4 regions of the Pantoea eucrina genome follow, and region 2 is predicted to be linked to each of the others. Evidence: predicted binding sites of a transcription regulator. Region 2 holds the regulator's gene; each other region holds the start of a gene.
What was found. Region 2 encodes PurR, which represses purine synthesis genes. Its sites were predicted from a motif close to CANGCAAACGTTTGCNTG; they were not measured.
Positions count from the first base shown of each region.

Region 1 (6,026 bases), 990 kb from region 2:
GCCGAACCCAACCTTTGGTACGCCAGGCCTGCTGTGGGCGTCGCTAACGCTGGCACTGCTGACGCTGCCGGTGGTGATTGTGGCGACAGAAGAGGGGTTGTCACGGATACCCGATACGCTGCGTCAGGGATCGCTGGCGCTGGGGGCAACGCAGGCAGAAACCCTGTGGCGGGTGGTACTGCCGCTGGCGGTGCCGGCGATGCTCACCGGACTGATTCTGGCAGTGGCGCGAGCGGCGGGAGAGACGGCGCCGCTGATGCTGGTCGGCGTGGTTAAGATGGTACCGGAGCTGCCGGTAGACGCCGTGTTTCCTTATCTGCATCTTGACCGCAAATTTATGCACCTCGGCTTTCAGATTTACGATCTGGCCTTTCAGAGCCCGAACATCGACGCCGACAGGCCGCTGGTTTATGCCACTGCGCTGCTGCTGGTCATGATTATTCTGTCGCTGAATCTGCTGGCGATGGTGCTGCGCCACCGGCTGCGCGAACGCTACCGGCTGATGACGCACTAACAAGGTTGAAATATGACGTCCACTGAGAACATTGCGCTAAGCGTAAACAAGCTATCGCTCTGGTACGGCGAGCGCCAGGCGCTGAACGCTATCGATCTGCAGATCCCGAAAAACCGCATTACGGCGCTGATTGGACCATCCGGCTGCGGAAAGTCCACGCTGCTGCGCTGTTTTAACCGTATGAACGATATGATTAGCGGCTGCCGAACCGAAGGCGAAATCCTGCTTGATCGGCTGCCGGTAATGCAGGCAGGGCAGGATCTGCCTGCCCTGCGGCGGCGCATCGGCATGGTGTTTCAGCGCCCTAATCCGTTTCCCAAATCGATTTATGAGAACGTGGTGTATGGCCTGCGTCTGCAGGGAGTGCGCGACCGCCGGGTTTTAAATGAAGCGTGCGAACGCGCACTGCGCGCGGCGGCGCTCTGGGGGGAGGTGAAAGATCATCTGGCGCAGAACGCGCTGACGCTCTCCAGCGGCCAGCAGCAGCGGCTGGTGATCGCCCGGGCAATTGCCATTGAGCCAGAAGTGCTGCTGCTGGATGAGCCCACCTCCGCGCTCGACCCTATCTCTACGCTGGTGATTGAGGAGCTGATGACCACGCTGAAGGCGCATTTCACGCTGGTACTGGTGACGCATAATATGCAGCAGGCGGCCCGCGTGTCTGATTACACCGCGTTTATGCATCAGGGACAGCTGATTGAGTTCGGCGACACCGATCGGATTTTCACCGCACCCGGCGTGCGCCGCACCGAAGAGTACATCACCGGCCGGTTTGGTTAACGCCGGTTACCGGGGCGTTATTGCGTTCTAACCCAGGGGCGCATAAATGCGCCCCCTACGGGGGCTAGGAGATGGGCGCATTCATGCGCCCCTGACATACCTACGGGGCGTACCCTTCTGCGGGCAGAGGCTGACCATCCAGCCATGCTTTGCCTTTGCGCATCACCAGCCGGCCATCCATAAACCAGCTAATGGCCAGCGGATAGATGGCATGCTCCTGATGCTGCACGCGTGCCGTTATTTCTGCTTCATCATCACCGGGAAAAATCGGTACCCGCGCCTGCAGAACGACCGGGCCACCATCCAGCTCATCGGTGACAAAATGCACCGACGTGCCGTGCTCTTTATCACCGTTCTCCAGCGCCTGGCGATGGGTATGCAGGCCAGGATACTTTGGCAGCAGGGAAGGGTGGATATTCAGCAGGCGATCGTGATAGTGCGCAACAAAGGCGCTGCTGAGGATGCGCATATACCCTGCCAGCACCACCAGATCGGGCTCAAAGGCGTCTATCTCCTGCATCAGCTGGCGATCAAAAGCTTCGCGATCGGGGAAGTCGCCGGGCGACAACGCCAGGCCCGGCACGCTCGCCTGCTGCGCACGCGTCAGGCCGTAAGCGCTCTCTTTATTACTGAAAACGGCAGCAACGCTGCCGTTGATCCGCCCGCTGGCGCAGGCGTCAAGGATGGACTGAAGATTGCTGCCGTTGCCGGAGATCAGTACAACCAGTTTTTTCATGAATTGATAACCACACGCTCTGCGGAATCAGACGCCTTAATAACGCCGATTTTCCACGCCTGCTCACCGGCATCCTGCATCAGCTGTACCGCTTTGTCTGCTTCATCCGGGCTGAGGGCAATCACCATGCCGACGCCGCAGTTAAAGGTGCGATACATCTCATGGCGGCTGACATTCCCCGCCTGCTGCAGCCAGCTGAACACCGCCGGCCACTGCCAGCTCTGCTCATCCAGTACCGCCTGCGTATTGTCAGGCAGCACGCGTGGGATGTTTTCCCAGAAGCCGCCGCCGGTAAGGTGGGCAATGGCGTGCACATCAACCTGCTCAATCAGGCTCAGGATATTTTTTACATAGATGCGGGTCGGGGCCAGCAGGTGATCGGCCAGCGATTTACCTTCCAGCTGCTCGCGTTCCGGATCGGTGGCGCTGACTTCCAGAATCTTGCGTACCAGCGAATAGCCGTTGGAGTGCGGGCCGCTTGCCCCCAGGGCAATCAGAACGTCACCATCCTGAACTTTACTGCCGTCGATGATCTCCGATTTCTCCACCACGCCGACACAGAAGCCAGCGACATCATAATCTTCGCCGTGATACATGCCCGGCATTTCCGCCGTCTCTCCGCCTACCAGCGCACAGCCTGACTGCAGGCAGCCTTCGGCAATACCGGTGATCACCGCAGAGGCGGTATCAACGTCCAGTTTGCCGGTAGCGTAGTAGTCGAGGAAGAACAGCGGCTCGGCGCCCTGTACCACCAGATCGTTCACACACATCGCAACCAGATCGATGCCGATACTGTCGTGACGCTTAAGATCCATCGCCAGGCGCAGTTTAGTACCGACGCCATCCGTTCCCGAAACCAGCACCGGCTCGCGATATTTCTGCGGCAGCGCACACAGCGCGCCAAAGCCGCCCAGTCCACCCATCACTTCCGGGCGGCGGGTTTTCTTTACTACGCCTTTAATACGGTCAACCAGATCGTTACCAGCATCAATATCAACACCGGCGTCTTTGTAGCTGAGAGAGGTTTTGTCGGTCACTGCGGAATCCCCACGCGATTGCGATTGGTGGCAAAAATTAAGCGCGGCAATTCTAACAGCGCAGGCAAACGTTTGCGAGTCTGATCTCACGCCCGATATTCGTTATGTCAGATTTTCGCGATTCCGCTATTCTCAGGACAGGCAGCCATCCCCCTGCGCAATCCGCTGTGGCGCAAAAGCAAAAAGGCGGTATAATCCGGCGATTTTTTTTTAGCTCAACTCAATTCCGGGAGAATAATCATGAAAATCGTGGAAGTCAGACACCCGCTGGTTAAACACAAACTGGGCCTGATGCGTGAGCATGATATCAGCACCAAACGCTTTCGCGAGCTGGCCTCGGAAGTGGGCAGCCTGCTGACCTATGAAGCCACCGCCGATCTTGAAACCGAACGCGTAACGATTGAAGGCTGGAACGGCCCGGTTGATGTTGATCAAATCAAAGGTAAAAAAATTACCGTCGTTCCTATTCTGCGTGCCGGTCTTGGCATGATGGAAGGGGTACTGGAGCACGTGCCGAGCGCGCGTATCAGCGTGGTGGGTGTCTACCGCGATGAAGAGACGCTGGAGCCGGTGCCCTATTTCCAGAAGCTGGTCTCTAACATCGAAGAGCGCATGGCGCTGGTCGTCGATCCGATGCTGGCGACCGGTGGCTCAATGATTGCCACCATCGACCTGCTGAAAAAAGCGGGCTGCAGCAGCATCAAGGTGCTGGTACTGGTAGCGGCCCCGGAAGGTATTGCCGCGCTGGAGAAAGCGCATCCGGACGTTGAGCTGTACACCGCGTCAGTCGATCAGGGGCTGAATGAGAAAGGCTATATCATTCCTGGTCTCGGCGATGCCGGCGATAAGATCTTCGGAACGAAGTAATGTTTACTCCGGGCTGTTTTGCTGGTCGCGTTGCCTTCGGGCAGTGCCCGAAACCGCTGCCTGCGCCGGTACGTTCCGCGCTGGCCGTGAGCCCAATGCCGCCGGCAACGCCCGGCCTGCAGCTGCAGGCAGAATATGCATTAGCATTTTTAAGAAATAGTATTTGAGCAGCCGACCAGAGAGTCGGCTTTTTTTTAACAAAAAAACAGTAATTAACCGCCTGTCATACAGGAAGGGAAGGGGATAAGATGACGAGACGTGCCATTGGGGTGAGCGAACGCCCGCCGCTGCTGCAAACCATTCCACTCAGCCTGCAGCATCTGTTTGCGATGTTTGGTGCCACGGTGCTGGTGCCGATCCTGTTTCATATTAACCCGGCGACCGTGCTGCTGTTCAACGGCGCTGGTACGCTGCTCTATCTGTTTATCTGCAAAGGTAAAATTCCTGCCTATCTCGGCTCCAGCTTCGCCTTTATTTCACCGGTACTGCTGCTGCTGCCGCTGGGTTACGAAGTGGCGCTGGGCGGCTTTATCCTCTGCGGTCTGCTGTTCTGCATTGTGGCGCTGATTGTGAAAAAAGCGGGCACCGGCTGGCTGGACGTGATGTTTCCACCCGCCGCGATGGGCGCTATTGTCGCCGTGATCGGGCTGGAGCTGGCAGGCGTGGCGGCCAATATGGCGGGCCTGCTACCGGCGGAAGGTACGGCACCGAACAGCACCACCGTACTGATCTCCATGGTGACGCTGGCGGTTACGGTGTTTGGCTCCGTGCTGTTTCGCGGTTTTCTTGCCATCATCCCGATTCTGATTGGTGTGCTGGTGGGCTATGCGCTCTCCTCAATGCTGGGCATTGTTGACTGGCGCAGCGTGGAAAACGCGCCCTGGTTTGCGCTGCCAACCTTCTACACGCCGCGCTTTGAGTGGGCGGCTATGCTGACCATTCTGCCTGCCGCGCTGGTGGTGATTGCCGAACACGTCGGGCATCTGGTCGTGACGGCAAATATTGTGAAAAAAGATCTGATCCGCGATCCGGGGCTGCACCGCTCTATGTTCGCCAACGGCCTCTCGACCATGTTCTCCGGCTTTTTTGGATCAACGCCCAATACCACCTATGGCGAAAACATCGGCGTCATGGCGATCACCCGCGTTTACAGCACCTGGGTTATTGGCGGGGCGGCGATTTTTGCCATTCTGCTCTCCTGCGTGGGCAAGCTGGCGGCAGCGATTCAGGCGATCCCGGTGCCGGTGATGGGCGGCGTATCGCTGCTGCTGTATGGCGTGATCGGCGCCTCCGGTATTCGCGTGCTGATTGAATCAAAAGTGGACTACAACAAAGCGCAGAACCTGATCCTGACCTCGGTGATCCTGATCATCGGCGTGAGCGGTGCCAAAGTCCATATCGGTGCGGCAGAGCTGAAAGGCATGGCGCTGGCCACGCTGGTCGGCGTTGCGCTGGCGCTGATTTTCCGCGTTATCAATATTTTACGTCCGGAAGAGGTGGTGCTGGAGGCGCAGGAGCATCAGGATCGCTAAGCGCAGCCGCCGGGCAGGGACGCCTGGTTCATCTCTGCAGAGGATCGTGATAAACTTGCGCCGTTTTCTGCCCGCTCACTTGCTGAGGTACTTCTGAACACGCCGGCACAGCTCTCACTGCCACTCTACTTACCTGATGATGAAACCTTTGCCAGCTTCTGGCCAGGGGACAATCCGTCGCTGCTTGCCGCACTGCGCGGCGCACTGGCGCAGCAACACGGCAGCTATCTCTACTTCTGGTCGCGCGAAGGCGGTGGACGCAGTCACCTGCTGCACGCGGCGTGCGCTGAAATGTCTGCCCGCGATGAAGCGGTAGGCTATGTGCCGCTGGATAAGCGGACCTGGTTTGTGCCGGAGGTGCTGGAAGGCATGGAGAATCTGGCGCTGGTCTGCATCGACAATATTGAGTGTATTGCCGGGGAAGCGGAGTGGGAAATGGCGATATTTGACCTTTATAACCGCATTCTTGAAACCGGTAAAACCCGCCTGCTGATCACCGGCGATCGGCCGCCGCGCCAGCTCAGTCTTGGCCTGCCCGATCTGGCCTCCCGTCTCGACTG
Region 1 covers NZ_CP083448.1:2,456,415-2,462,440, reverse strand. The annotation lists gene pstA (phosphate ABC transporter permease PstA) at 1-514, shown strand, start outside; gene pstB (phosphate ABC transporter ATP-binding protein PstB) at 527-1,294, shown strand; gene purN (phosphoribosylglycinamide formyltransferase) at 1,395-2,030, opposite strand; gene purM (phosphoribosylformylglycinamidine cyclo-ligase) at 2,027-3,067, opposite strand; gene upp (uracil phosphoribosyltransferase) at 3,308-3,934, shown strand; gene uraA (uracil permease) at 4,183-5,466, shown strand; gene hda (DnaA inactivator Hda) at 5,560-6,026, shown strand, end outside.
Region 1: the regulator PurR is predicted to act here: its motif matches at 3,129-3,146, upstream of purM (phosphoribosylformylglycinamidine cyclo-ligase).

Region 2 (6,026 bases):
TTAACAGAGGTATGAATAGTCCGGACTCACGCAATGCGCAGCGGCCTGGCCGCACGCAGATGCTGTCCCGGAAAGACCGGGAGCGCTGTTATTGTTATGAATGTCAGAAGAGATAGCGACCCGCGGCGCGAATGCGGGCGGATCGCTCTCTGGCAAAATAGCACCAGACCGGCTTATGCGTTGTCTTCGCAGGGATGGGCGATATCGGCTGATTTAGCCGTTGCGCGCTGCCAGACGAAGCCCATCCAGGCGAGCACCACCGTACTTACCATTACCAGCGTAGTGTGATAAAGCGCCTGCTGCAAACCAGCCGAGACAATCAGGCTGGCAAGGAAGCATAAGCCAAGCTGCAGCAGATTCTGTAAACCTGCAGCTTTACCGCTGGCGTGCGGGAACGGCGCCAGCGCGCTGGCAACCACAATCGGATAGATAGCGCCGTTTGCCAGCGCCATACCGCAGAAAGGCAGCAGCAGGCCAAAAAGCGACGGCGCGGGAAGCAGCGCAACGGCAAAGAGGCTCATAATGCTCAGACTGTAAATCAGCAGCAGCCAGGGCAGCAGCTGCGCGCCCTGAAAGCGATTAAGCAGCGCACGACAGCCAAAACCGCCAATAAGGAAGGCAATCGTCTGCGGTACATAGCTGAGCCCGATATCGGCCGGGGTTAAGCCCGCGGCCGCCAGAATAAAGGGTGAACCCGTCAGCCAGGCAAAGAAGCTGGCAGAGCAGGCGGAGTAAATCAGCACGTTGCCGCTGTAGGCGCGGGTAGCGAGCAGCGTCAGCCAGCCAGGCTGATCGCCGCGCGCCGCCTGAGAGATACGCGGCGAGCGAAGTCTGAGGGTACCTGCCAGCAGCACCAGGGTAATCAGCGTCAGCACCAGGAAAATAGTGCGCCAGTGAAAATGACTCATCAGCCAGGCACCCAGCAGCGGAGCCAGAGCAGGAGAGAGCGCCACCAGCGGCATGATAGTGGCAAACACTTTATTGGCCTGCGCTTTAGGGTAGCGATCGATAACCAGCGCCTGCCAGCTCACGGCGGCGGCACAGACGCCCACAGCCTGAATAAAGCGCAGCGCCAGCATCAGCCAGACGTTGTCGGCCCATAGCATGGCCAGACAGCTCAGGGCAAAGATTGAGAGGCCCGCCAGTAAAACCGGTTTGCGGCCAATGCGGTCAGAGAGAAGTCCCCAGCCCACCTGCGCACAGGCAAAGCCCGCCAGAAACAGGCTCAGGCTGGCGCTGATAACACCCGGAGCGGTGGCAAAATCACGCTGCATGTCGCTGAATGCGGGCAGATACATATCCGTGGCGAGAAAGCCGAGCATGCTCAGCAGCGCCAGATAGGGCAGAAATCCTTTAGATGACATCACTATTTTTCTCATTCGGCAGGGAAACGCGAAGGAGTGTAAAAGGGTGCAGTCAGCTTTGTGAAACGCTAATATTTGCAGAGTGCTGTTAAATTTTTTGAAGGCAAAAATATGTGGTCTGAATATGCACTTGAGGTAGCGGATGCCGTCGCCCGCACCGGCAGTTTCAGCGCGGCAGCGCAGGAGCTGCACCGCGTGCCTTCTGCTATCAGCTATACCATCAGGCAGCTGGAGAGCTGGCTTGCCGTGGAGCTGTTTGAACGCCAGCATCGGGAGGTGGTCCTGACGCCGGCCGGCGAGCATTTTGTGCGAGAAGGCCGCTCTGTTATCAAAAAAATGCTGGCAACGCGACGCCAGTGTCAGCAGCTGGCCAACGGCTGGCGCGGCCAGCTCACTATTGCCGTTGATTGTATCGTCAAGCCGCAGCGCACGCGCCAGCTGGTGAAAGATTTCTATCGCCACTTTCCCGATATGGAGCTGATCATCAGCTATGAAGTGTTTAACGGCGTATGGGATGCGCTGGCCGATGGCCGGGTTGACGTAGCCATCGGCGCCACGCAGGCGATCCCGGTTGGCGGACGCTTTGCTTTTCAGGATATGGGCGCCCTTAACTGGCGCTGCGTGGTCAGTCCGGATCATCCACTGGCGCAGAGCGCGCATCCTGACGAAGAGGCGATGCGCGCCTGGCCGTCGCTGGTGCTGGAAGATACGTCGCGCGCGCTGCCGCGCCGTATGACCTGGACGCTGGATAATCAGCGCCGGCTGGTGGTGCCGGAGTGGGAAACCGGAATCGACTGCCTGCAGGCTGGCCTGTGCGTGGGGATGATCCCGGGACATCTGGCGCGGCCGCTACTGGATAGCGGCGCGCTGGTGGAGCTGATATTACCGCAGCCCTTTCCGGAGAGTCCCTGCTGCGTCAGCTGGGCCGAGCAGCGGGCGTCGCCAGCGCTGATCTGGCTGCTGGAATACCTGGGGGATGCTGAGACGCTAAACCATGAGTGGCTCAGCGAGCGCCACGCTTAGCGGCGATAGTCGCGAAACGGACCATCCCCGACGGAGCGACGCTCAATCAGACTGGGCTGAACTTCAATTGTTTGCGGCTCTTCACGTTTACTGGTAATGCGGTCCAGCAGCATCTCCAGCGCTTTCTCACCCAGCTGAGCTTTGGGCTGATGCACCGTCGTCAGCGCCGGCGTAAAGTAGCGGGCGTTGCGCACATTATCATAGCCGATCACCGAAATATCCTGCGGTACGCGCAGGCCCATCTCATCGGCGGCGCAGATGGCGCCCATTGCCATAATATCGCCGCCGCAGAACACAGCGGTAGGCCGCTGCTTCTGGCTCAGGATCTGCTGCATCGCCTGATAACCCGACTCCGGCTCAAAATCGCCCTGTACGATCCACTCCGCACGCACCGCGATCCCCGCTTCCTGCATCGCCTGCAGGAAGCCGGCGTGCCGTCCGCCGCCGGTATTGCGCTCCAGCTGGCCCGGAATAGCGCCAATATCGCGATGACCCCGCTCGATCAGGTAACGGCCGGCCAGATAGCCGCCCTGAAAGGCGTTATCCTGCACGGTATCGGTAAAATCCCCGCGGGAAGCGCCCCAGTCCATGACCACCATCGGAATATTGCGATTCTCTTCCAGCATCTGAAGCAGATCGTCCGGATACTCAGAGCACATCACCAGCAGGCCATCTACCCGCTTTTGCGCCATCATCGACAGATAGGCGCGCTGTTTTTGCAGGTCATTGTGCGCATTGCCCAGAATCAGCGTATAGCCCTGAGCGAAGCAGTGGTTTTCAATCGCTTCAATGATTTCAGCAAAGTAGGGGGCTTCGCTGGATGTCGCCAGCAGACCCAATGTTTTCGTGTGATTAACCTTCAGGCTGCGCGCCACGGCGCTGGGAGAGTAGTGCAGCGCTTTAATCGCCTCCCACACGGCATTACGCGTCTCTTCAGCGACAAAGCGCGTTTTATTGATGACGTGCGAAACCGTGGTCGTTGATACGCCAGCGCGTTTTGCCACATCTTTAATTGTTGCCATGAAAATGGACCTCTTAAACCTATCGCAACTTTATGATAAGTATAGTGTTAAACGTTTGCGTCTGCGCAGGGTTTTCTGCCCGGTTTCAGCATAAAAATGGCTGATTTAAGGCGAGTAATTAACCGTAACAGATAATGACAGCAGCGTGCGCAAAAGGTGTTGCGCAACGAAAGGCGGCGATTCTAGCAAGGTGAGGGGCATAAAACGAGATTTTTACCTGAGGTCAGGCGAAAATATTTAGATTACGGCAGCCGGTATGTGTTCAGGCCAAAACGCGCGCGGCGTGTTGCGCAACCGCTAACGAATGGTTTTAGGTGTCATCATGCGGCGTGCGCCAACATAGTGCTTCTGCCAGTAATCTTCACCCAGCGCGCTGATCTGAATATCCTTGCCGGTACGCGGCGACTGAATAAATTTGCCGTTACCCAGATAAACGCCAACATGATCGGCTGTACCGCGATTATTGATGCGGAAAAACACCAGATCCCCTTTCTCCAGCATTTCGCGCTTGATGGGAGCGGCATCGCGCAGATGATACATTTCGTTGGCCGTGCGCGGCAGTTTGAAACGGACCAGATCTTTGTAGGCGTACCAGACCAGGCCACTGCAATCGAATCCGGTAAGCGGAGAGGTGCCACCCCACTGATAAGGTTTGCCCAGCTGGCCCATAAGTTTAGTCATGGCGGTTTCACGCGCCTTCTGGTAGCGCAGACGGTGGGATTTGCTGAGCCTGATACCGGTCAGCGCATCGGTACTCTCTTCCGCGGCTGCTATTTTCCGGCTGGTACGCTGATGACCATATTTTTTGCTGGCGGAGAGGGCGGGCGCTTTTTTACGGGCGGTACGGGAAGTCGCAGGCGGTTCTGCGTGCAGGCTTTTTTTCGATTTAACTTTTTGTACGGGCGTGACGCGTGTTTTTTTAGCCGAGGTTTTAACCGGACGTCGTTTGCGGCGCTCATCGTCGCGCGCACTCTTTTTCTCCGCTTTCTGCAGGCTGGCGTTAACCGGCTTGTGCGGTGAAGCAGCGGCCACGTTAAAAAACAGCTGAGCAAAAGCCAGTATGAAAAGCGTAATCAGTAAACGCATAGTCCGGTTACAGGTTCGGCAGGCTGCAGAAGCAGACCGCGGCAATATTAGAAAATTCTGATCAGCGATCAGCGCCGGATTGATTCTAATCCACTTTTTTTACAAAAGGTAAGGTCTTTTTTATTAAATCCATCAACACAAGGGCTGTGCAGCAAAAATGAGCGGTTTCAGGCGGTTAACGCAGCATATTTATTGCTAATCGTGTATTAATACACACTTCGTCATACGCCCGTGGCGGCAAACTTAACAAACATGGCGATTCATGCCGCAGCGAGGCAAATTCCCGATTTCAGTCGCGGGATGAAGTCGCTACAATAAACAAACACGAAGTGAAGAATTAAGGAAGGCAAAAATGAGTACTGTTGAAAAAATTCAGCGCCAGATCGCAGAAAACCCGATCCTGCTGTATATGAAAGGATCGCCAAAACTGCCAAGCTGCGGCTTCTCAGCTCAGGCTGTTCAGGCGCTCTCTGCCTGTGGCGAACGCTTCGCGTATGTTGATATCCTGCAGAATCCTGATATCCGTGCTGAACTGCCAAAATACGCTAACTGGCCAACCTTCCCGCAGCTGTGGGTGGATGGGGAGCTGGTCGGCGGCTGCGACATCATCGTTGAGATGTTCCAGCGCGGTGAACTTCAGCCGCTGATCAAAGAAACCGCTGAGAAACACAAAGAAGCGGAATAAATTAAAAGGCCGGCGCTGTGCCGGCCTTTTTCATTCTCTTACTCTGCCGCGCTTTCGCCTGACGCTTCGCTCTCTGCCTCAGCGTCATTTAGCGCCAGCGGCCAGCCACCTAAACGTTTCCAGCGGTTTACCAGCTCGCAAAACAGCATTGCCGTCTGCTCTGTATCATAAAGCGCCGAGTGCGCCTGCGTGCTGTCAAAATCGATACCTGCCGCCTTGCACGCTTTTGCCAGCACCGTCTGTCCCAGCACCAGCCCGCTCAGCGCCGCCGTATCAAAGGTGGCAAACGGATGAAAGGGGTTGCGTTTCAGGCTGGCGCGCTCAGCCGCCGCCGTAACGAAGCTGTGATCAAAGTTGGCATTATGCGCCACAATAATCGCCCGGTTGCAGCCGCTCTCTTTAAGCCCTTTGCGCACCTGTTTAAAGATGGCGTGCAGCGCTTCATATTCGCTCACTGCGCCGCGCAGCGGGTTCGCAGGATCGATACCGGTAAACGCCAGCGCTTCAGGATGAAGAAGGGCACCTGCAAAGGGTTCAATGTGAAAATGCTGGGTTTCGTCACGCTGCAGCCAGCCATCCTCATCCATTTTCAGGGTCGTGGCGGCAATCTCCAGCAGCGCATCAGTCTGCGCATTAAAACCGGCGGTTTCGACATCGATAACTACCGGATAAAAGCCGCGAAAGCGTTGGTTAAGGGCGTTCTGGGCGTTCGATTCAGACATCAGGATCTCATAGCAGTGAAAAGGGCAGCGCGCATTATGGCAAAAAAGGCGGGAGGGTGCAGCAGATGAGAAAAACCAGCCCGCAAATTTGCGGGCTGGCGTCAGGCATCAGTTACCAAGGCCA
Region 2 covers NZ_CP083448.1:1,461,533-1,467,558, forward strand. The annotation lists gene punC (purine nucleoside transporter PunC) at 174-1,367, opposite strand; gene punR (DNA-binding transcriptional activator PunR) at 1,476-2,387, shown strand; gene purR (HTH-type transcriptional repressor PurR) at 2,384-3,409, opposite strand; gene LAC65_RS06900 (C40 family peptidase) at 3,707-4,495, opposite strand; gene LAC65_RS06905 (Grx4 family monothiol glutaredoxin) at 4,848-5,180, shown strand; gene rnt (ribonuclease T) at 5,219-5,902, opposite strand; gene gloA (lactoylglutathione lyase) at 6,011-6,026, opposite strand, start outside.

Region 3 (6,026 bases), 570 kb from region 2:
TACGTTCGCCAGCTCGCGCAATCTGGCCGCCAGCCCGTCAGCCGCCGCTTTATCTTCACTCTTCAGACGGTTCACGTCGCGCGCCATATCAAACAGCACCGAGTAGGCTTCAGGCGTGTTGAAGTCGTCATCCATCGCCGCGCGGAAACGCGCTTCAAAGGCCTCACCACCGGCAGGCTCTGCGCCGGTATCGGTATGCCGTAACGCGGTATACAGACGCTCCAGCGCCGCACGCGCCTGATTGAGGTTATCTTCACCGTAGTTAAGCTGGCTGCGATAGTGCCCCGACATCAGGAAATAGCGTACGGTTTCGGCATCATAGTGCTGCAGCACATCGCGCACGGTGAAGAAGTTACCGAGGGATTTTGACATCTTCTCACGGTCAACCATCACCATCCCGGAGTGCATCCAGTAATTGACATAGGGACCGTCGTGCGCGCAGGTGGACTGCGCCACTTCATTTTCGTGATGCGGAAACATCAGGTCAGAGCCGCCGCCGTGAATATCAAAGTGGCTGCCAAGCTGCTTGCAGTTCATGGCGGAGCACTCGATGTGCCAGCCCGGACGACCGTTGCCCCACGGCGATTCCCATGACGGCTCATCGGCTTTGGACATCTTCCACAGCACAAAATCCATCGGGTTACGTTTTACCTCTGCCACTTCCACGCGGGCGCCCGCCTGCAGCTGCTCCAGATCCTGACGCGACAGCGCGCCATAACCGGTATCGCTCAGCACATCAAACATTACATCGCCGTTCTCCGCCACGTAGGCGTGACCGCGTTCAATCAGCCGCTCCACCAGCTCAATAATTTCCGCGATATGGCGCGTGGCACGTGGTTCCAGGCCCGGCGGCAGGATGCCCAGTGCGGCAAAATCCTGGTGCATCTCCGCAATCATGCGGTTGGTCAGCGTCTCAATGGTTTCGCCATTTTCGTTAGCGCGGCGAATAATTTTGTCATCGATATCAGTGATATTACGCACATACTTCAGCTGATAGCCACTATAGCGCAGGTAGCGCGCCACTACGTCAAATGCCACAAACGTACGCCCGTGGCCGATATGACAGAGGTCGTAAACCGTAATACCACACACATACATGCCGATTTCACCAGCATGAATAGGTTTAAATTCCTCTTTCTGTCGACTCAGGGTGTTATAGATCTTTAGCATTGAACGATTCCGTTTTTATCGTGTGCGGGAGACGCCTTCTTTGGTAGCCTGATATTGTGCCGTATTTTTCTGACTTGTGCATCGCTGAGATACCAGATGCTGTCGCCCTGCTGACGCGTTCCGGGAAATTATGTTATAAGAGGCGTCGACAAAATGCCCGTCCGCACGCGAACGCGGCAACTGATACTGAATACAACCTCCACAGGACGAATATAATGGTCACTTTCCAGACGAACCATGGCGATATCGTAATCAAAACCTTTGATGATAAAGCGCCGGCCACCGTACAGAACTTCCTGGACTACTGCCGTGAAGGTTTTTATGACAACACTATTTTCCACCGTGTCATCAATGGCTTTATGGTTCAGGGCGGCGGTTTTGAACCGGGCATGAAGCAGAAAGCCACCAAAGCTGAAATCCGCAACGAAGCGAACAACGGCCTGAAAAACACCAAAGGCACGCTGGCGATGGCGCGCACTCAGGCTCCGCACTCGGCAACCGCACAGTTCTTCATCAACGTTGCTGACAATGACTTCCTGAACTTCCGCGACGAAAGCCTGCAGGGCTGGGGTTACTGCGTGTTTGCTGAAGTGGTTGAAGGGATGGATGTTGTCGAAAAAATCAAAGCGGTGAAAACCGGCCGCAGCGGTATGCATCAGGACGTGCCAACCGAAGACGTTGTCATCCAGAAAGTGACCGTCAGCGAGTAATGTCGCGCACGCTGTTTATCGCAGATCTCCATCTGTGTCAGGAAGAACCGGCAATTACTGCCGGTTTTCTGCATTTTTTGCAGGGTGAAGCGCAGCAGTGCGAGGCGCTTTACATCCTGGGCGATCTGTTTGAAGCCTGGATTGGCGATGACGATCCCAATCCGCTGCATCAGCAGATCGCCACCGCCCTGCGCGCCCTGCCGGTGCCGGTGTATTTTATTCACGGCAATCGCGATTTTCTGCTGGGCAAACGCTTTGCCCGCGCCAGCGGCATGACGCTATTGCCCGAGGAGCAGGTGCTGGAGCTGTATGGTCAGCGCGTGCTGATTATGCACGGCGACACGCTCTGCACGGACGATGCTGGCTATCAGCGCTTTCGCGCAAAGGTACACCAGCGCTGGCTGCAGCGGCTGTTTCTGGCGCTGCCACTGCGTCTGCGGTTGCGCATTGCGGTCAGAATGCGCGCCGGCAGCCAGCAGGCAAACCAGCATAAATCGCTGGCCATTATGGATGTGAATCCGCAGGCGGTGGCGGCAGCCATGCAGCGCCAGCAGGCCCCGCTGCTGATCCACGGCCATACGCACCGGCCGGAAATCCACACGCTCTCTCTGAATGGTCTTCCCGCGCAGCGCGCCGTTCTTGGGGCATGGCACAACGCAGGCTCGATGATTCAGCTGGACGCCAGCGGCGTAAAACTGATCGCATTCCCCTTCTGATTTCGCGGGTGCAATTGCCCGTTTTCTGGCCGCGCAACCGTTTTCCTTGCTGCTATCTCATGCTATCCTCTGTGCCCTTCTTACCTGCCTCACCGGCCAGGTTCGTTTGTCTATTCACAGGAGTTGACCGCATGTCATCCACTGCCGCCCCGGCCCGTATCGCTATCGTCATGGGTTCCAGAAGTGACTGGGCTACCATGCAGTTCGCCGAGGAAATTCTCAACAGCCTGGACGTTCCCTTTCACGTGGAGGTGGTTTCTGCCCACCGCACCCCGGACAAGCTGTTCAGTTTTGCTGAAGGTGCCGCTGCGCATGGCTACCAGGTGATTATTGCGGGCGCCGGCGGTGCTGCGCATCTGCCCGGCATGATCGCAGCAAAAACGCTGGTGCCGGTGCTGGGCGTACCGGTGCAGAGCGCCGCGCTGAGCGGTGTTGACAGCCTCTACTCGATTGTACAGATGCCGCGCGGCATTCCGGTGGGTACGCTGGCCATTGGCAAAGCGGGCGCAGCCAACGCGGCGCTGCTGGCCGCGCAGATCCTGGCCACCCACGATGCGGCACTGGCATCGCGTCTCACCGCGTGGCGCCAGGCGCAGACCGATGAGGTGCTGGAGAATCCGGATCCGCGGGGTGAGGCATGAAGCCGGTATGCGTACTGGGTAACGGTCAGCTGGGCCGTATGCTGCGCCAGGCGGCTGAGCCGCTGGGCATTGCGGTCTATCCGGTGGGACTGGATGCGGAGCCCGCCTCGCTGCCCATTGCAGAGAGCGTGATCACCGCCGAGATTGAACGCTGGCCGGAAACCGCCCTGACGCGCGAGCTCGCCCGCCACCCCGCCTTTGTGAACCGCGATATCTTCCCGCGCCTTGCCGACCGTTTGACGCAGAAGCAGCTGCTGGATGAGCTTGGTCTGGCTACCGCACCGTGGCAGCTGCTGGCCGCACCTGATGAGTGGCCGGCAGTGTTTGAGAAGCTGGGCGAACTGGCGATTGTCAAACGCCGCACCGGCGGTTATGACGGTCGCGGCCAGTGGCGGCTGCGGGCGGATGAAACAGAGACGTTACCCGCTGAGTGCTATGGCGAGTGCATTGTTGAACAGGGCATCAATTTCAGCGGTGAGGTTTCGCTGGTAGGCGCGCGCGGTCAGGATGGCAGCATGGTGTTCTACCCGCTGACACACAACCTGCACGAAGAGGGCATTCTGCGCACCAGCGTGGCGTTCCCGCAGGCGGATAGTGCACAGCAGCAGCAGGCGGAAACCATGCTGCGCGCCATTATGCAGGCGCTGGATTACGTGGGCGTCATGGCGATGGAGTGCTTTATCACGCCGCAGGGACTGCTGATCAATGAGCTGGCACCGCGCGTGCACAACAGCGGTCACTGGACGCAGAATGGCGCGTCCATCAGCCAGTTTGAGCTGCATCTGCGCGCCATTCTTGGCCTGCCGCTGCCGCAGCCGGCGGTATTCGCACCCTCGGTGATGGTGAATCTGATCGGCAGCGACGTAAACCACGCCTGGCTGGCGCAGCCGCTGGTGCATCTGCACTGGTATGGCAAAGAGGTCCGGCCTGGCCGCAAGGTGGGACACCTGAATCTCACTGACAGTGAGCCATCACGTCTTGCCACTGCCCTGCACGCGCTGCAGCCGCTGCTGCCGCCGGAATACGCCTCGGGCCTCGCCTGGGCGCAGGCGAAGCTCTGAGTTGCTGACGGGATCCCTCAGACAGAGGGATCCTGATTACGCCGCTTCAAAGCGCCGGAACAGCGCTTTGCCCTTCAGCAGTCGCACGCCCAGCCAGCCGCCGCACAGCGACAGCAGAAGCGCTCCGCACAGCGGTAGCGCAAACCACAGCGTCCAGTCGGGCTGCCAGGGAAAATCGAAAATTTTACGCTGCAGTGCCCACAGCGCGGCCTCTGCACCCAGCGCAGCCGCTATTCCGGAAACCACGCCGAGCAGAGCAAACTCACACCACAGCGTGCCGCGCAGCAGACGTTTGCTCGCGCCCAGCGTGCGATACACCACCAGCTCCTGACGACGCTGGCGCATGCCGATCTGGATCTGCGCCAGCAGCAGCAGGACACCGCACAGCGTCACCAGCACCACCATGATTTCCAGCGCCTGACTCACCTGCGCCAGCACCTGGCCAATCTGTTTCATGATGCTGCCAATATCGAGCAGGCTCAGCGTCGGGAACGTCCGGTTCAGCTGCGCCAGCAGCGCCGGATTATTCGCCATGCGGAAGCTGGTCAGCCATGTCTGCGGCTGCTGCTCCAGCGCGCCGGGCGGGAAGATAAAAAAGAAGTTAGGCCGCAGGCTCTCCCAGTCCACCTTACGCAGACTGCTGATGCGCGCGCTGAACGTCTGCGTATCGCCGCTAAAGGTCAGCTCATCCCCTGGCTTAACGCCCAGCCGCTGCGCCAGTTCGGCTTCAATCGAAACCTCCCCTGGCCGCGGGGGCCAGCTGCCGGCAAGCAGCGGGTTGTGATCCGGCCGCTGCGCCTGCCAGGTCAGATTGAGCTCGCGGTTCAGCGCATTATCCTGACGCGGATCGGCCGCTTTGCCGTTCAGCTCAACCAGACGCGCGCGCACGACGGGATAAAAGGTTTCCGGTTTGATCTGATGCTGCTGCAAAAAGTCACGCACCTGTGGCACCTGCGCCTGCGTAATATTCAGCAGAAAATAGTTTGGTGCATCCGGCGGCAGCTGCTGCTGCCAGCGATCGAGCAGATCGCCGCGCATAACCAGCAGCAGCGCCAGCAGCATAAAAGAGAGCGAGAACGCGGCCAGCTGGCTCAGCGTCATTGCCGGCTGTCGCAGCAGACGGTTAATGGCCAGCCGCAGCGCCAGGTTACGCACGACCAGCCGGCGCAGCAGCAGCAGCGTACCCCAGCCCAGCACGGCGAGCAGCAGCGCCAGCAGTACGACGCCGGTGAGCAGCGCCCAGAGCATTTTGCTGCCCCCCAGCAGCAGCGCCAGCAGCAGCACCACCACCAGCGCCATCGCCGGCAGATAGACGCGCAGCGGCCAGACGCGCGCCACCGCATCGCGCCGCAGTACGCGCAGCGGCTGGGTCGCCATCAGCAGACGATAAGGACGCAGCCCCACCAGCAGGGAGATAACAAACAGGGTGCCCAGCGCCCAGAGCCATGGCCAGAGGCTGGCGGCAGGCAGCGATGCGGGCAGCACCGGCTTCAGCAGGGTAAGCAGCAGCAGTTCGATCCCCTGCCCCAGCGCGCTGCCGGTCACGCCCGCTAACAGCAGCACCGCCAGCCACTGGCCGATAATCAGCCGCTGCAGCGCACGTCGCGTGGCCCCCAGCGTTTTCAGCACCGCCACCAGATCGTAACGGCTGCGGCAGTAGTGGCTCATCGCTACCGCCACGGCCGCGATGGCCAGCAGCAGCGTCAGTAATGCCGACAGCAGCAGAAA
Region 3 covers NZ_CP083448.1:890,223-896,248, reverse strand. The annotation lists gene cysS (cysteine--tRNA ligase) at 1-1,170, opposite strand, end outside; gene ppiB (peptidylprolyl isomerase B) at 1,386-1,880, shown strand; gene LAC65_RS04130 (UDP-2,3-diacylglucosamine diphosphatase) at 1,880-2,596, shown strand; gene purE (5-(carboxyamino)imidazole ribonucleotide mutase) at 2,728-3,237, shown strand; gene purK (5-(carboxyamino)imidazole ribonucleotide synthase) at 3,234-4,298, shown strand; gene ybbP (putative ABC transporter permease subunit YbbP) at 4,335-6,026, opposite strand, start outside.
Region 3: the regulator PurR is predicted to act here: its motif matches at 2,627-2,644, upstream of purE (5-(carboxyamino)imidazole ribonucleotide mutase).

Region 4 (6,026 bases), 1.2 Mb from region 2:
ACTGATAAGGAGACTCCATGCGCGTGCTGCTGGTAGAAGATGATGAGATGATTGGTGCCAACCTGCAGCAGGCCCTGGAAGCCGCAGGCTGGTCGGTGGACTGGGTGCGCGACGGCCGGTTTGCCTCGCACGCCTGGTCGGAAAGCAATTACACCTGCGTGCTGCTCGATCTTGGCCTGCCGCGTGAGGATGGTATCGACGTATTGCGGCGTGCCCGCGCCCGCGGTGATATGACGCCGGTGCTGGTGCTGACCGCCAGGGACAGCGTTGCCCAGCGCATTCAGGGGCTGGATAGCGGCGCGGATGATTATCTGCTCAAGCCCTTTGATCTGCAGGAGGTGCTGGCACGTATGCGCGCTATCACCCGACGCCGCCACGGTGCCGCCGACTCACTGCTCGGCAGCGGCGACGTGCAGCTGGATATGATGACGCGGGAAGTGCTCTATAAGGGCCAGCGTGAACAGCTTACCGCTCGCGAATATGCACTGCTCTATGCGCTGCTGGAGCGGCCCGGCGCGATCCTTTCACGCGAACAGCTGGAGAATCGCATCTATGGCTGGGGCGAAGAGGTCACCAGCAACGCCGTTGATGTGCTGATCCACGGCATGCGGCGTAAACTGGGCAACGAAGCGATTCGCAACGTGCGCGGCCTTGGCTGGCGGGTACCGGCACAATGAAAAATTTTACGTTTCTGCGCTCCCTGCGCAATAAGCTGCTGATGAGCCTGGTGCTGCTGCATCTGGCGATGATTGGTAGCGTGACCTGGTACTTTTTCCACTGCTACGGCGACATGATGGGCTCAATGAAGGACGATCAGCTCGCAAAAGTGGCCGACGTCTGGTCAGCCAGTCAGACCATGCCCGCGCTGATCCCGACGATCCTCGATCAGGACCGGCTCAAAAGCGCTTACATCGTCCAGCTGTGGGATACGCATAATCAGCTGCGTGCCAGCTCGTGGCCGGCGCTGAAAGCCCCGCTGCAGGCGGTGCACGGCTGGTCCGATTTACGCCTTGGCGACTGCGGTGACGATTGTGAATGGCGCGTCTATACCCGCCCTGGCGAAGCGGGCAGTGAAATCGGCACGGTTCAGGTGCTGCACAATATCGGCTATATGAAAAGCCTGATGGTAAAACGCGTGCTCTCGGCGGTGATCCCGCTGATCCTGATGATGCCGCTGTCGCTGCTGCTGATCTGGCTGATCGTACGCGCCATTACGCGCAATCTGCTGGTGGCATCCCGGCAGATCGCGGCGCAGGAGAGCCTGCACCCGCATACGGTATCGCCGGATGGCCTGCCTGACGAAGTGCTGCCGCTGGTCGCCGCCTATAATGCGCTGCTGGATAAACTGCGCGCCGCCTGGTCCGCCCAGCGGCAGTTTCTGGAGGATGCCGCGCATGAGCTGCGCACGCCGGTCACCGCCGTTACGCTGCAGCTGGAGAATCTGCGCCAGCATATTCAGCCCGGCGAGGCGCGCCGTCAGTTTGATCAGCTGGAAGCGGGCGTCAGCCGCACCCGTCATCTGGTGACGCAGCTGCTGGATGTGTCACGTCAGGAGGATCGGTCCGCGGTGCCGGTCGCGGAAACGATCGAACTCGACGATCTGCTGAAAGAGAGTATTGAGCAGCTGATGGTGGTTGCCGATAAGCGCGGCATCGATATCGGCTATAGCGGCAGCACGCGTTACCGGCTGCAGGCCAGCCGCTCTGAGCTGCGCACTCTGTTTGATAACGTCATCGGCAACGCAATGCTGCATACGCCAGAAGGAAGCCTGGTCGATGTGCTGCTGCACCGCACAGGCGATCGTACGGTGGTCGATATCGTCGATAACGGTTCCGGTATGCCGGAATCGTTTCTTGAGCGGGCGTTTGACCGCTTTACCCGTTCACCGGACGTGCAGGCGCAGGGCAGCGGTCTCGGCCTGTCGATTGTGCGCAGCGTGGCGCAGAAGCATCAGATGCAGGTGGCGCTCTCTAACTGTCTTACCCCTCAGGGCGAGCGCTGCGGACTGCGGGTGCGGGTGACGTTGCCATAGGGGCTGGCGCTGAGCCGCGCGGGGCTGATTGCGGCAGCGCGCGGCACCGGAGGGGTTCCGCCCGCCAGCGCAGGGGTGCGCTAAGCAGTGCGCGGCACTGAGGGGGTTCCGCCCGCCAGGCTTCTGGCAGTTTCAGCGGCATCTCCGCACGCGGACGGGCTAAGGGGCGGGTGGGCGCGCCCCTTAGCAATCCGCGCCCCGCGCCGTCCTCGCGAATTCCCGGGCTTATCCCTCCGGCCTTAACGGACCGCGCGGATTCGCTCCTGCTCAGCCCGCGCTCTCGCCGGCGTCCTGCCGGCTCGCCCTGGCCGTCGCTCTGCGCCCGGCGCTGCGGATGGCGCCCTCTACCATCGCCTGTAAACCCTTCATTTCTTTTTTAATTTGGTCTGGTGTGCGCTGAAGCTTCTTCACAAAACCTTCAGCCATAAAAAATTTAAGAAAGAAAAAAAGCGCAAACCACCAGAGCCCACCGCCATAAAAAATCCCAGGAAAGAGAAAAAAATTAGCAGCGGCGGGAAGCGCCTTACTCCCCGCCTGTAAACCCTTCATTTTGTTTTTTTAAAAGTGTTGCGGTGTGGTCTGAAGCTTTTCACGAAACCTTCAGCCATAAAAACCGTAAGAAAGAGAAAAAAATCAGCAGCGGCGGGAAGCGCCATCCGGGTCCGCCGAGGGAGGGCACGGTTCCGGGATGAGCCGACAGGACGTCGGCGAAAGGGCGCGGTGAGCAGGAGCGAATGGCGGCCGGTCCCCGGGAAGCGGGCGTGAGCGAGGGAACCGCGCAGCGGCGGACGGGGCTGGCGCAGGGCCGGGGAGTGCAGAGGGCGCGGCCTGGCGTCCTCTGCCCGGTCGCCGTGCCGGGGCACAGGCTACTGCCGCCGCTGACGGCGAACGGAACCGCCTCCGTGGCGAACGGAACCGGCGCTTAACCCGGAACCGGTGCCCGTAGCAAACGGAACCGGCGTCCATGCCCCACTCCCAATCGTACCTCTTCGCGACCACGTAAACGGTTGCGGAGTTCCGTTCGCTGCAGATAGAATATGTGACAATTGTCACAAAATAACTGAATCCTATTGCAACACTTTTTGACAAATGTGATGAAAATCTATTTTCTAACGCTCTGTTACAGGCACATTACGCGGGCCTGAAGGCTGGCAGTCAGCACGCGTTATCGCCGCATACTGCTCAATACCCGGGAACGTACTCATTCGATCGTGGCATCTCTGCGGCGATCCTCAGCAAGTGGTCAAACAATAATGAAATTTAAATCGTTGATAGCAGGTGCATTACTGATTGGTAGCGGAATGGGCGCAGCGCAGGCAGAGAGCGACCCGCAATATCTGTCTGACTGGTGGCATCAGAGCGTAAACGTGGTGGGCAGCACCCATACCCGTTTCGGGCCGCAGTTTAATAACGACGTCTACCTGGAATATGAAGCCTTTACCAAACAGGAGTGGTTCGATTTTTACGGCTACATCGATTTGCCAAACTTCTTCGGTGCGGGCAACAGCAACGCCAATGGCATCTTCGATCACGGCACACCGCTGTTTATGGAAATTGAGCCGCGTCTGTCGCTCGACAAGCTGGCGGGCACCAGCCTGGCATTCGGTCCGTTTAAAGAGTGGTTCTTTGCCAACAACTATATCTACGATATGGGCCGCAACAGCGACAACCGGCAGAACACCTGGTATATGGGTCTCGGTACCGATATCGACACCCACAGCGATGTCGGCCTCTCGCTTAACGTTTACGCCAAATATCAGTGGGAAAACTACGGTGCGGCCAACGAGAACAGCTGGGATGGTTACCGCTTCAAGGTAAAATACTTTGTGCCAATTACCGACCTGTGGGGCGGCAAGCTGAGCTATATCGGCTTCACCAACTTTGACTGGGGCTCCGATCTGCGCGATAAATCTGACCGCTCGCGCACCAGTAACTCTGTTGCCTCAAGTCATATTTTATCACTGAACTACGACCACTGGCACGTCTCTGCCGTTGCGCGTTATTTCCATAACGGCGGTCAGTGGGCGGATGGTCAGGAGCTGAATTTCGGCAATGGTCCGTTTGAAGTGAAATCAACCGGCTGGGGTTACTATCTGGTGGCAGGTTACAACTTCTAAGCATGGCAGTTTTGCCCCGCCGGATGCAGCACCGGAGGGGCAAAAACAGAGGCGTTAATCCTGCGACTTCACGACGTTGATACGCCACGGAATGTTGAACTTATCGATAAACATGCCGAAGCCGTCTGACCAGAATGTCTTCTGCCATTCGGTCGTGATTTTGCCGCCAGCAGAGAGTTTATCAAACCACTCTTTGCCCTCTTTCTCGTCAGTGGTTGCCAGGCTTACCGCATAACCCGCGTGCTCAGAGGCCGGTGGCTTGCTGGTATCGCCGTCGCTCAGCATCAGCTCGCCCTGACCAATCTGCAGATGTGCATGCATGATTTTTTCCGGTGGCAGCGGCGGTGCGGATTTATCGCCCACCTGCTCTCCCTGCTCCGGATTATCGCCGAAGGTCATTTTTTGCAGCACTTTGCCGCCGGTGGCCTGCAGGTAAAATTCGATGGCTTCTTCACAGCGACCATACAGAAACAAATAAGGACTTACTTGCATCGTTCCCTCCGCTTATCAGTTAGTGAGCTTTTGCACTCACCACTAAGTGTAGACGATCGCGTTCAGCCCCCGCCCGCGCTGGCTTTGGCTGATCCGTCGCTGTTTTTCGCCCATAAAAAATCCGGGCACCAGGCCCGGATAATTAATGCTCCGCAGGCGCGCTTACTTCTCTAATGCGTGGATATCCGCGCTGCCCTGATAAGGCTGTACCGTTTTATCCTTACGCTGCTTCGCCACGTCGCCAGCCGTTACGCGGGTGGTAACGCCGTTGCCCCAGCTGCTGCGAATAAAGTTCACCACATCCGCAACCTGCTGGTCGCTGAGACGCCAGCCAAATGCCGGCATGGTGATGGCCGTCGGCGCGCCTTTCACGCCTGGGAGCGTACCGCCCACCAGCACAATGTGGATCAGCGAAGCCGGATCGTCAGCCATCACGACCGGGTTGCCGCGCAGCGCCGGATAGAAGCGCTGATAGCCTGAACCGTCAGTTTTATGGCAGGCAGCACAGCTGTCTACGTAGACTGACGCGCCCGGCTGGCTGTCATCGCCGTGCCACAGCGCTTTCGCTACCGTATCATCCGGGGTAAATACCGCCTGCTGCGGATCTTTGGCGCCCAGCGACTTCAGATACTTCGCAATCGCGCTGATATCCTCATCGCTGAGATGCTGCAGGCTGTGTTCCACCACCTCGGTCATACCGCCAAACGCCGCGGTGTGATCGTTACGGCCAAAGCGCAGGAACTGCTTCAGCTCCTCTTCGCTCCAGCGGCCCAGCCCGTCACGGTTGTCACCGCGCAGATTGCTGGCGGTCCAGCCATCAATCGGTGCGTTGCTGCCGGCAAGGTAGTCGCTGCCGTCACCGTTGTTCAGCGCTTTCTCCTGCATCGTAATGCTGCGCGGCGTATGGCACGCTCCGCAGTGTCCGAGCCCTTCAACCAGATAGCGTCCGCGCGCCAGCGCCGGATCTTCCTGTGCGGCGGGCTGGAACGCTTTCACGTCCGGTGCAAAGATGCCGCGCCAGATCGCCAGCGGCCAGCGCATGGAGAGCGGCCAGGGAATGTCGCTCTCTTTGTTCGCCTGGCTGACCGGCGCCACGCCGTGCATAAAATAAGCGTAAAGCGCTTTCATATCCTCGTCGCTGACAACCGCGTAGGAGGGATAAGGCATCGCCGGATAGAGCGTATCGCCATTTTTCGCTACGCCATGACGCACTGCTTTCTGAAAGTCGTCATAGCTGTAGTCACCAATGCCGGTCGCTTTATCAGGTGTGATATTGGTGGAGTAGATGGTGCCAATCGGCGTCGCCATTGCCAGTCCGCCGGCAAACGGCTTGCCGCCGGCCGCGCTATGGCAGGCCACGCAGTCCCCGGCGCGCGCCAGATATT
Region 4 covers NZ_CP083448.1:306,355-312,380, reverse strand. The annotation lists gene LAC65_RS01385 (response regulator) at 18-677, shown strand; gene LAC65_RS01380 (sensor histidine kinase) at 674-2,032, shown strand; gene LAC65_RS01375 (hypothetical protein) at 2,300-2,581, opposite strand; gene LAC65_RS01370 (nucleoside-specific channel-forming protein Tsx) at 3,286-4,149, shown strand; gene yjdN (VOC family metalloprotein YjdN) at 4,204-4,641, opposite strand; gene LAC65_RS01360 (c-type cytochrome) at 4,804-6,026, opposite strand, start outside.
Region 4: the regulator PurR is predicted to act here: its motif matches at 3,029-3,046, upstream of LAC65_RS01370 (nucleoside-specific channel-forming protein Tsx).